One region of the Streptomyces sp. NPDC051776 genome, then DNA from elsewhere that is predicted to be linked to it. Evidence: riboswitches for the same ligand, from Rfam matches in the RefSeq annotation. Region 1 holds a riboswitch; each other region holds the start of a gene.
The links. A riboswitch is a leader RNA that binds a small molecule or an ion and turns the genes downstream of it on or off. The one in region 1 is predicted to bind cyclic di-AMP.
Positions count from the first base shown of each region.

Region 1 (2,193 bases):
GGGGCGCGTGACCGCTCCCGGACAGCGCGGCGCGTAGCCGCCGTCCCGGTCGCGGCGACACGTCCAAGGGCGACACGACCAAGGCGACTCAACAGAAGCCGCGCAACAGAAGCGAGGTGCCGGTCCCCCGTCGTCACGGGGAACCGGCACCTCATCGAGTCAGGAGGGAAGACTCCGTAGCCGTTCGAGTCGTACGAGCGTCAGATCTTGACGCCGTGGTCACGCAGGTAGGCGACCGGGTCGATGTCCGAGCCGTAGTCCGGGCCGGTGCGGACCTCGAAGTGGAGGTGCGGACCGGAGGAGTTGCCCGTGGAGCCGGACAGGCCGATCTGATGGCCGCCGGTCACGGACTGACCCGCCGAGACGGACAGCGAGGACAGGTGGGCGTACTGGCTGTACTTGCCGTCCGCGTGGCGGATGACGACCTGGTTGCCGTACGAGCCGCCCCAGCCCGCGGACACGACCTCACCGGCGCCGATCGACTTCACCGTCGTACCCGTGGGCACGGGGAAGTCCGCGCCCGTGTGGTAGCCGCTGGACCAGGCGGAGCCCGCCTGGTGGTACGGGGTGCCGAGCGTGAGGTTGTCCACCGGGGCGCTGAAGCCGTCGGCGCTCTTGCCGGCGGCGGGCTTGGCGGCCGGCCTGGCGGTCGGCTTCGGGGCCTTGGGCGCGGCGTGCTTCGAGCCCTGCTTCTTCCAGCCCTCGTGCTTCTGCCCGGCCTCGGCCTTACCGCCGCCGAGGCTGAGCTTCTGGCCCGGGTGGATCAGGTTCGGGTTCTCGCCGACGACCTGGCGGTTGTCCTGGTAGACGCGCTTCCAGCCACCGTCGATCTGCTTGGACGTGGCGATCTTGTAGAGCGAGTCGCCCTTGACGACCGTGTACGCCTCGGTCTTGCCGTGGCGCTTGTCGTCGCGGTCGGCGCGGTCCTTGGCGGGGGCGGCCTTGGTCTCGGCCTTCCCACCGGTGGCGGGGGCCTCGGGGGCCGGACCACCCTTGGCCAGACCGGCCTTGGGGCCGCAGACCGGCCAGGCGCCGGGGCCCTGGCCCTCGAGCACCTTCTCGGCGACGGCTATCTGCTCGGCCTTGGTCGCGTGGTCGGCGCGGTCGGCGTACTTGGCGCCGCCGAAGGCGTCCCACGTGCTCTGGGTGAACTGCAGGCCTCCGAAGAAGCCATTGCCGGTGTTGATGCTCCAGTTGCCGTTGCTCTCGCACTCGGCGACCTTGTCCCAGGTGCTGACCGAAGCGGCGTTCGCGCTGCCCGCGCCGACGAAGGACAGGCCGATACCGGCACCGCCAGCGGCGGCGACGAACGTGGCGCGAGTAATCCGATTGGGCTTGAAGCGGCGGTGACGTCCGCGTGCAGACATAGGGTGCTTCCTCTCCTACGCCTGCGAGGTGAGCTGTCGGGTTCGGGCTGGAGTTGCCCGGCCGCGCCCTGAGCGCTATGAGCGCTGCGGCACGTCTTCACCCCTAGCCGGACCACGCCGATCGCGGTACGGCACTTACCTTGGTTCCCCCGCTCCTGCCGTGGGTGCGTTGTCGTTTCTCCCCCCACCGGCGGCAGGACTCGGCGCTCCGGCAGATGGGCGCCCGCCCTTTCCGTGGACAGGCAGCGGAAAAATAAACACATTCATTTCTTCGCCACAAGTGCCCTGCAATTGTCTGAATCGCCGGGGGACAGATCGACTTGCATTTGGGTCACGCTACGCTGCCGATCCTTGCCCCACAGCAAAGGCGATTACTACCGAACGACTCTCACGGAGGGCAGGGGGTAACCAAGTCGAAGGAATTTGGCCTCTTCGAGTGCGCGAGGTCACATTCACGGCGAGGCATCTGTGAGATGGGTCACCGGGCAGCCAATTGTCCGTTTTATGGGTTGAATTCGCCTTTGCTGCATTGCGGACATGAAACGACCCTTTGACGCATCGGAGGCTATCCGGCGAAACGGATGATTCTGGACCAAGCACCCGAGGCGTTTCCCGGCACCCGCCCCATTCGCGCATATCGTGAGCAGCCCCGATCGCGGAACGTGCGGAGTCGCAGTGCAGAGAACGGACGAGTTGACGGGCCCCCGCGCTCCGGTGCCGCATGCAGCCGGTGCGAGGACCACACCCGAGGCCCCGGGTCGCACAAGCCCTCGCCGGCTCCCGTGGCCGATCGTCACCGTCCTGGGGCTCGGACTCGCCCTCGCGG
Region 1 covers NZ_JBFAYQ010000020.1:62,522-64,714, forward strand. The annotation lists gene AB0M26_RS17470 (cupin domain-containing protein) at 1-11, shown strand, start outside; gene AB0M26_RS17475 (transglycosylase family protein) at 201-1,367, opposite strand; cyclic di-AMP (ydaO/yuaA leader) riboswitch at 1,373-1,544, opposite strand; gene AB0M26_RS17480 (permease) at 2,043-2,193, shown strand, end outside.

Region 2 (2,193 bases), on a different contig from region 1:
TGGGCGACCTGCGCCTCGCCTCGGCCCGCACCATCGCCGAGGCGGCGCAGCGCGCGGTCCTGCCCGACCCGGCAGAGCGGATCGGCGGCTTCCACGTCGCCGCGCGCTACGAGGCCGCGCACGCGGAGGCCAGCATCGGAGGAGACCTCTATGCCGTGCAGGACACACCGCACGGCGTGCGCCTCATGGTCGGGGACGTGCGGGGCAAGGGGCTGGGCGCCGTCGAGGCGGTGGCCATCCTCATCGGCTCGTTCCGGGAGGCGGCCGAGCAGGAGACGACGCTGGACGCGGTCGCCCGGCGGCTGGAACGGGCGCTGCACCGGGAGAGCGGGCGGCGCGAGGGGCTGGACCCGTTCGAGGGCTTCACCACGGCTGTCCTGGCCGAGGTGCGCCGGGCCGACGGCCCGGCCGACGCGGGCACCCTGCGGCTGCTCAACCGCGGGCACCCGGCCCCGCTGCTGCTCTTCGAGGACGGCAGCCTGACCGGCGCCGATCCGAAGGTGCCCGCGCTGCCGCTCGGCATGGACGATCTCGGCGTGTGGCCGGACACCGTGCAGGACTTCGTATTTCCCTGCGGTGCCACGCTGCTGCTGTTCACCGACGGTGTGACCGAGGCGCGCAACGCCCGTGGCGTCTTCTACGACCCGAGGGAGCGGCTGCGCGGCATGCACTTCCCCGATCCCGGGACCCTCCTCGACGCGCTCGTGGCCGACGTGCGCCATCACGCGGCGGGAGAGGCACCGGATGACATGGCGCTGCTGGCGGTCTCCCGGCCCTCGCACCACGGTCCGTAACCGGATTGCATCCCTCCGCATAACACCTGACGAACAGTCAGCTATGAGTGGCTGTCGCGCCAGAGGTCAACTCGCCCATTTTTCCTGGATCATGTACCGATTTGCCCCTACGGAATTCGTTAACGATCACGCGGAACGGCTTGGAAACAGGTCCCGCGGTCTATTAACGTTCGATAACGCAGCGCGGTCGTCCCAGCCGCCACAAGAGGTGGCACCGTGCGCCTACGCCGAATCCCGCACCATCAGCACCACCCGCACCAACTGCACCAAGGGAACCGGGGAACCAAACTCTTGGGGTGAATCGGGCACCTCTCCCAAAGGTGCTCGTAGGAGACCTTCCTGCTCCGAACCCGTCAGCTAACCCGGTAGGCGAGAAGGAAGGAAAGGAGAGCGCCCGCGTGGCGTCCAACAGGCCTGCTCCCCAGTCCTTGTACGAACCTTCCGACACCCGCGGTCCCAGCGGATTCGGCGAGTTCGGCGAGGAGCCCCCGGCCGCCGCCACAGGCGAGTGGAACCCGACGGCCGACTCGCTTGCCCCCGCGCGCGGCAGGCACCGCGTCATCAAGCAGCGCGGTGGCGGCATGGCCCGCAGCGGTGCCGTCCTCGGAGTCGGCATGTTCGCGGCCGTCGGCGCCGGCGGCATGGCCAGCGCCCAGGACAAGCCACCGGTCTCCATCTCCATGCCGGACCTCGGCCTCTCGGACAAGCTTCCGGACGCCAAGTCCCTGCCGGGCATCGGTTCCCTGGTGGACGACGAGGACACCCCGGCCGGAGCGAGCACCCCCCTCTCCACCGCGGGACTCACTGACACCGAGGCAGCCAACGGCACCGGCGCGGGTGAGGCGCTGCGCGCCCGCATCATGCGCCAGGCCGAGCAGCAGCAGAGCGCGGCCGAGACCGCCCAACGCGACGCGGCCGAGAAGGCCGCGGCGAAGAAAGCCGCCGAGGAGGCCGCCGAGGCCAAGGAGAGGGCCGCCGAGGCCAAGGCGGCAGCCGAGCGCAAGGCGAAGGAAGAGGCCGCGCGCAAGGCCGAGGCCGAGCGACTGGCCAAGCTGGCCAAGCAGTTCACGCTCCCCGTCTCCTCGTACACGCTGACCGCGGGTTTCGGTGACGCCGGTTCCCTGTGGGCCAACGACCACACCGGACTGGACTTCGCCGCTCCGAGCGGCACCCCCGCCAAGGCGGTGCACGGCGGCACGATCACGGAAGCCGGCTGGGCGGGCTCCTACGGCTACCGGATCATCCTCACCCTCGATGACGGCACCGAGGTCTGGTACTGCCACCTGTCCTCGATGACCAAGACGTCCGGCGAGGTGACGACGGGCGAGACGATCGGCCGCGTCGGAGCCACGGGCAACGTCACCGGGGCCCACCTCCACCTGGAGGTCCGCCCCGGCGG
Region 2 covers NZ_JBFAYQ010000041.1:19,633-21,825, reverse strand. The annotation lists gene AB0M26_RS25305 (PP2C family protein-serine/threonine phosphatase) at 1-794, shown strand, start outside; cyclic di-AMP (ydaO/yuaA leader) riboswitch at 1,010-1,181, shown strand; gene AB0M26_RS25300 (M23 family metallopeptidase) at 1,193-2,193, shown strand, end outside.
Region 2: it holds a riboswitch for cyclic di-AMP, as region 1 does, so the genes downstream of both, AB0M26_RS25300 (M23 family metallopeptidase) here and AB0M26_RS17475 (transglycosylase family protein) in region 1, are expected to answer to the same signal.

Region 3 (2,193 bases), on a different contig from region 1:
GAACATCGCCTGGTCGATCAGCCGCTGCTCGGTGGCGTCGTAGCCGACCAGCTCCGGGCCGATCTGCTCGATGACGGCGAGCACGGCCTTCTCCACGCCCTTGCCGCCGTAGCGGCTCTTGTCACCGTCGCGGAGCTCGAGGGCCTCGAACGCTCCGGTGGAGGCACCGGAGGGAACGGCGGCACGACCGGTGCTGCCGTCGTCGAGGCCGACCTCGACCTCGACCGTGGGGTTGCCTCGCGAGTCGAGGATCTCGCGGGCTACGACGACGTCGATGGACGGCACGAGCATCTCCTTCTGGGATCTGACGCTGGGACGCGGGACTCGGTGAGCCCGTCGCTCGAGGACTCGGTGAGTCCGTCTCTGCGGCATGAGCCTAACCGCCCTCGGATCCTCGGCCGTTCTCTGCCCGCCCCCCGAGACGAAAAGGCCCCCAAAGGCCCGTAAAGGGGATCTTTGGGGGCCGTGGATCCGCCTGCGGTCCCGGCCGGCCCGGCCGACCCTGGGCGGGCCGGGCCGGTCACCGGGTCAGCTCAGGTGGAGACGCTGGCCGGGAAGGATCAGATCGGCCCGCTCGACGGTGTCCTTGTTCAGCTCGTAGAGCTTCTTCCAGCCGCCCTCGACGCCTTCTGCCTCGGCGATCGAGCCGAGGGTGTCACCGGGCTTGACCTCGTACGCGCCGTCGCCCTTCTTGACGGGCGTACCGGCCGGGCCTCCGCGATCGCTGCGGTCGGCGCGCGCCTCGGCACCCCCTGCGGAGGAGCGGGCGGTGTCCACGCCGGCATCCGCGCCGCCTGTGGTCAGGCCGCCGGCGCCTGCGCAGGACCAGGCACCGGGCCCCTGCAGGTCGAGCAACCTCTCGGCGGTGGCGATCTGCTGGTCCTTGGTGGCCAGGTCGGCGCGGCGTGCGTACCGGTGACCACCCGCGGCGGACCAGCTCGACGCCGAGAACTGCAGCCCGCCGTAGTAGCCGTTGCCGGTGTTGATGTGCCAGTTGCCGCCGGACTCGCACTGGGCGACCTTCTCCCAGGTTCCGACGGAGGCCGCGTTCGCCGAGTCGGCGCCGAAGAGCGGTACGGCGACCGCGGTGCCGGCGACACCGGCGAGGGCTGCGATACGGGCCATGGTGGATGGGCGGCGGTGCGCGCCCCGGGTGCCCTTGTTGCCGGAAAGCAGCATGAACATCTCCTCACCGACGCCTGCGAGGTGAGCTGTCGGGTTCGGGCTGTGAGCGGCCCGGCCCGGTGCTCGCGCACCGGGTCTTCACCCCTAGCCGTCCGGTCCTCTGTCGCGGTCCGTCCGGCACTTACCTTGGGTCCCCCGCTCCTGCCTCCGGCGCTCGCGCGTCGACTGTCCTCCGGCCACCGGCAGGATTCGGCGTGATGGTCGGCGGCGCCCGCCGTGTGGCGAGCGGTTCGACGGTAAGCACACAAGTCCCACCGGTTCAAAAACCGACATCCAGCACCAGGAGGCCCTGATTTTCCCTCTGTTGCCCTTATCCGTGCAGGTCGGGACAGGTGCGGGCGCATCAGGCGGGCGCAATAGGCGCGTTGGGCCGATGAGATGCTTCTCTCAGTCGCCGCACACTGGGGCACAGGTGCGCGAACTAGCCCTTCGATCCCCTGAGATCAAGCTTCTGACCAGGGAGAATAAGGTCCGGGTCGCTGCCGACCACGGACTCGTTGGCCTCGTACAACGCGGGCCAACCACCCGCGAGCGAGTGCTTTTCGGCGATTTCCGACAGACTGTCACCCGGTCGGACGGTGTAGTCGCCCCTCTGTCCCGCGCGGGCGGAGTCGCCGCGGGAGGCGTGACGGCCGCTCTCGCGCCCCTCACCCTCGCCCGTTCCGCGGTCCGTGCCACTCCCGGCTTCCTCGTCCGCGGGAGCGCCGCGGTGCTTGCCGGTGACGGAACCGCCGGAGGGAGCGGCCGATTCGGAGCCGCCGGGCTCCTGCTCGTAACCCCCGGACGGCGCGCCGTACCCCGTACGGTCCTCCGTGTCCTGGTCGCGCGGATCGGACCCCGAGGTCCCGGGCTCGGCGGAATCCGGGCCGGCCACGGGGGACTCGCCGGGCAGCAGGGTCCCGATCGGCCGCGACAGATCGATGCCGGGGTCGATGTCAGGGGCCTCGCCGTCGTCGGTGAGGCCGGCGTCGAGCGCGCACTGCGGCCACGCCTGGGGCCCCTTGGCGG
Region 3 covers NZ_JBFAYQ010000001.1:371,210-373,402, reverse strand. The annotation lists gene eno (phosphopyruvate hydratase) at 1-291, opposite strand, end outside; gene AB0M26_RS01650 (transglycosylase family protein) at 529-1,179, opposite strand; cyclic di-AMP (ydaO/yuaA leader) riboswitch at 1,182-1,390, opposite strand; gene AB0M26_RS01645 (transglycosylase family protein) at 1,607-2,193, opposite strand, start outside.
Region 3: it holds a riboswitch for cyclic di-AMP, as region 1 does, so the genes downstream of both, AB0M26_RS01650 (transglycosylase family protein) here and AB0M26_RS17475 (transglycosylase family protein) in region 1, are expected to answer to the same signal.

Region 4 (2,193 bases), on a different contig from region 1:
ATCGAGAAGCTGGAGGTGAAGCCGAGCTTCTTGCTCTCGCGGCGGAGGATGCGGACGCATGCGCTGTGGAAGGTGGACACCCACATCGCCTTGGCGCGCGGGCCGACGAGTTGCTCCACGCGCTCCTTCATCTCGCCCGCGGCCTTGTTGGTGAAGGTGATCGCGAGGATCTGGCCCGGGTGCACCCGCCGGGCCCCCAGCAGATATGCGATGCGGTGGGTGAGCACCCGGGTCTTGCCCGAGCCGGCCCCGGCGACGATGAGCAGCGGGGAGCCGCTGTGGACGACGGCCGAACGCTGCTGCTCGTTCAGCCCCTCGAGCAGCGCTTCGGGGTCCACGACGGGGCGGTGCGCGCCGTTGCGGTAGTACCGCTCGCGGGCCTCCTCCTCCGCGGAGGCGTCGAAGCGCCCGCCGAAGAGATCGGCGGGGATCTCCTCGGCTCCCCCCTCCTCGGGCGGCGGGGGCGGGTGCTCCTCACCGTGGCGTCCGGGGTGTCCCGTGTGGGCGGAGGGGCCCGGACCGCGGTGCTGGAGACCCGCCAGGAAGTTGTCGTCAAAGAGGCTGCTCATCGCTCCCCGAGTCTAGGCCGCCCGACCGACAGCCCACGCCGGTTCCCGGTCCTCGGACGTACGAGGGCCCGATCCGGTTCCAAACGATCGCGCTCCGGATTGGTCACGAAAAGGTTTCGGGCATATCGAACATCAGCCTTCACAGGTGCCCCAGACGTTGGCTACCGTGCTCGCTCAGGCGGCCCGAAACCCCCGTCGACGACCCGCGTCGGCACGGGCAGCCTCCGCTGAATCCGGCGCTGCCCGGCGGATGTCCGACCGACGTTCCCGCGGTATCCGGAGCCGGGGACCCACACGTCCCACCGGGGTGAATCGGCCCGCGCACGTGCATTTGCAGTCCGTCGGCGCGGAGCCGTAGGGCAGCCTTCCGTCCGCCCGAACCCGACAGCTAACCCGGTAAGCGGTCAACGGAAGGAGACGCGCGCCTTGGCGTCGCACCGCAAACTGCGGACACGTGGCCTTGCGTCACCCGGCTCGGGCCGGGCGGCGGTGGGGCTGACGACCGCGGCTCTCGCAGGGGTCAGCCTGCTGTCACAGAGTGCGCAGGCCGCTCCGGGCGAGCCGAAGCAGAGCATTGAGGAAGTCCAGAAGAAGGTGGACGAGCTCTACCGGCAGGCCGGCAGCGCCACGCAGAAGTACAACCAGGCCCAGGAGCGCACCGACCAGCAGCGCTCCAGAGTCGACCGGCTGCTCGACGACGTCGCCGAGCGCACGGAGAAGCTGAACGAGGCGCGGCGGCTGCTCGGCAGCTTCGCGGCCACCCAGTACCGCAACGGCGGCATGGCCCCCACGGCCACGATGCTGCTCGCGGACGACCCGCAGAGCTACTTCGACCAGGACCACCTGATGTCCCGTATGACCGGGCGGCAGAAGCAGGCGGTCGACGACTTCCAAACCCAGCAGCGGGCCGCGGCGAAGAAGCGGGCCGAGGCCACGGAGAGCCTGGCGGGCCTGGCCGAATCGCAGAAGCAGCTCCGCACCACCAAGGAGTCGGTGCAGCGCAAGCTCGCGGACGCGCGTGAGCTGCTGTCGAAGCTGACGGCCGAGGAGAAGGCCCGGCTGGCGGCGATCGAGCGAAGAAAGAAGGCCGAGGCCCAGCGCAAGGCGGAGGAACTGGCCCGGCAGCAGGCCGAGAAGCGGCGCCAGGAGGAGGCCGAGCAGGGCTCGGATTCGTCCGAGAGCTCCGGCTCCTACGCGGTCAAGGCCGAGAAGGCGGTCGCCTTCGCGCGTGCGCAGATAGGCAAGCCGTACGTGTGGGGGGCGACGGGTCCGAATTCCTTCGACTGCTCGGGACTGACCCAGGGCGCCTGGAAGGCCGCCGGGGTCTCGCTGCCGCGCACCACCTGGGACCAGGTGAAGGTCGGCCAGCGCGTGGCGACCGAGGATCTGCAGCGGGGGGACCTCGTCTTCTTCTACGACGACATCAGCCACGTCGGCATCTACATCGGCGACGGGCAGATGATCCACGCGCCGAAGCCGGGTGCGAACGTCCGCACCGAGGCCATCACGTACATGCCGATCTACGGCAGCGTCCGGCCCGCGTGACAAGCCGCCCGTGCCCTCCGGCCGGTGCTCTCGCCAAGCGGGGCACCCGTCGGAGGGCCGGGACCAATCCGGCGCTGGA
Region 4 covers NZ_JBFAYQ010000011.1:22,373-24,565, forward strand. The annotation lists gene pcrA (DNA helicase PcrA) at 1-569, opposite strand, end outside; cyclic di-AMP (ydaO/yuaA leader) riboswitch at 828-988, shown strand; gene AB0M26_RS11530 (NlpC/P60 family protein) at 996-2,114, shown strand.
Region 4: it holds a riboswitch for cyclic di-AMP, as region 1 does, so the genes downstream of both, AB0M26_RS11530 (NlpC/P60 family protein) here and AB0M26_RS17475 (transglycosylase family protein) in region 1, are expected to answer to the same signal.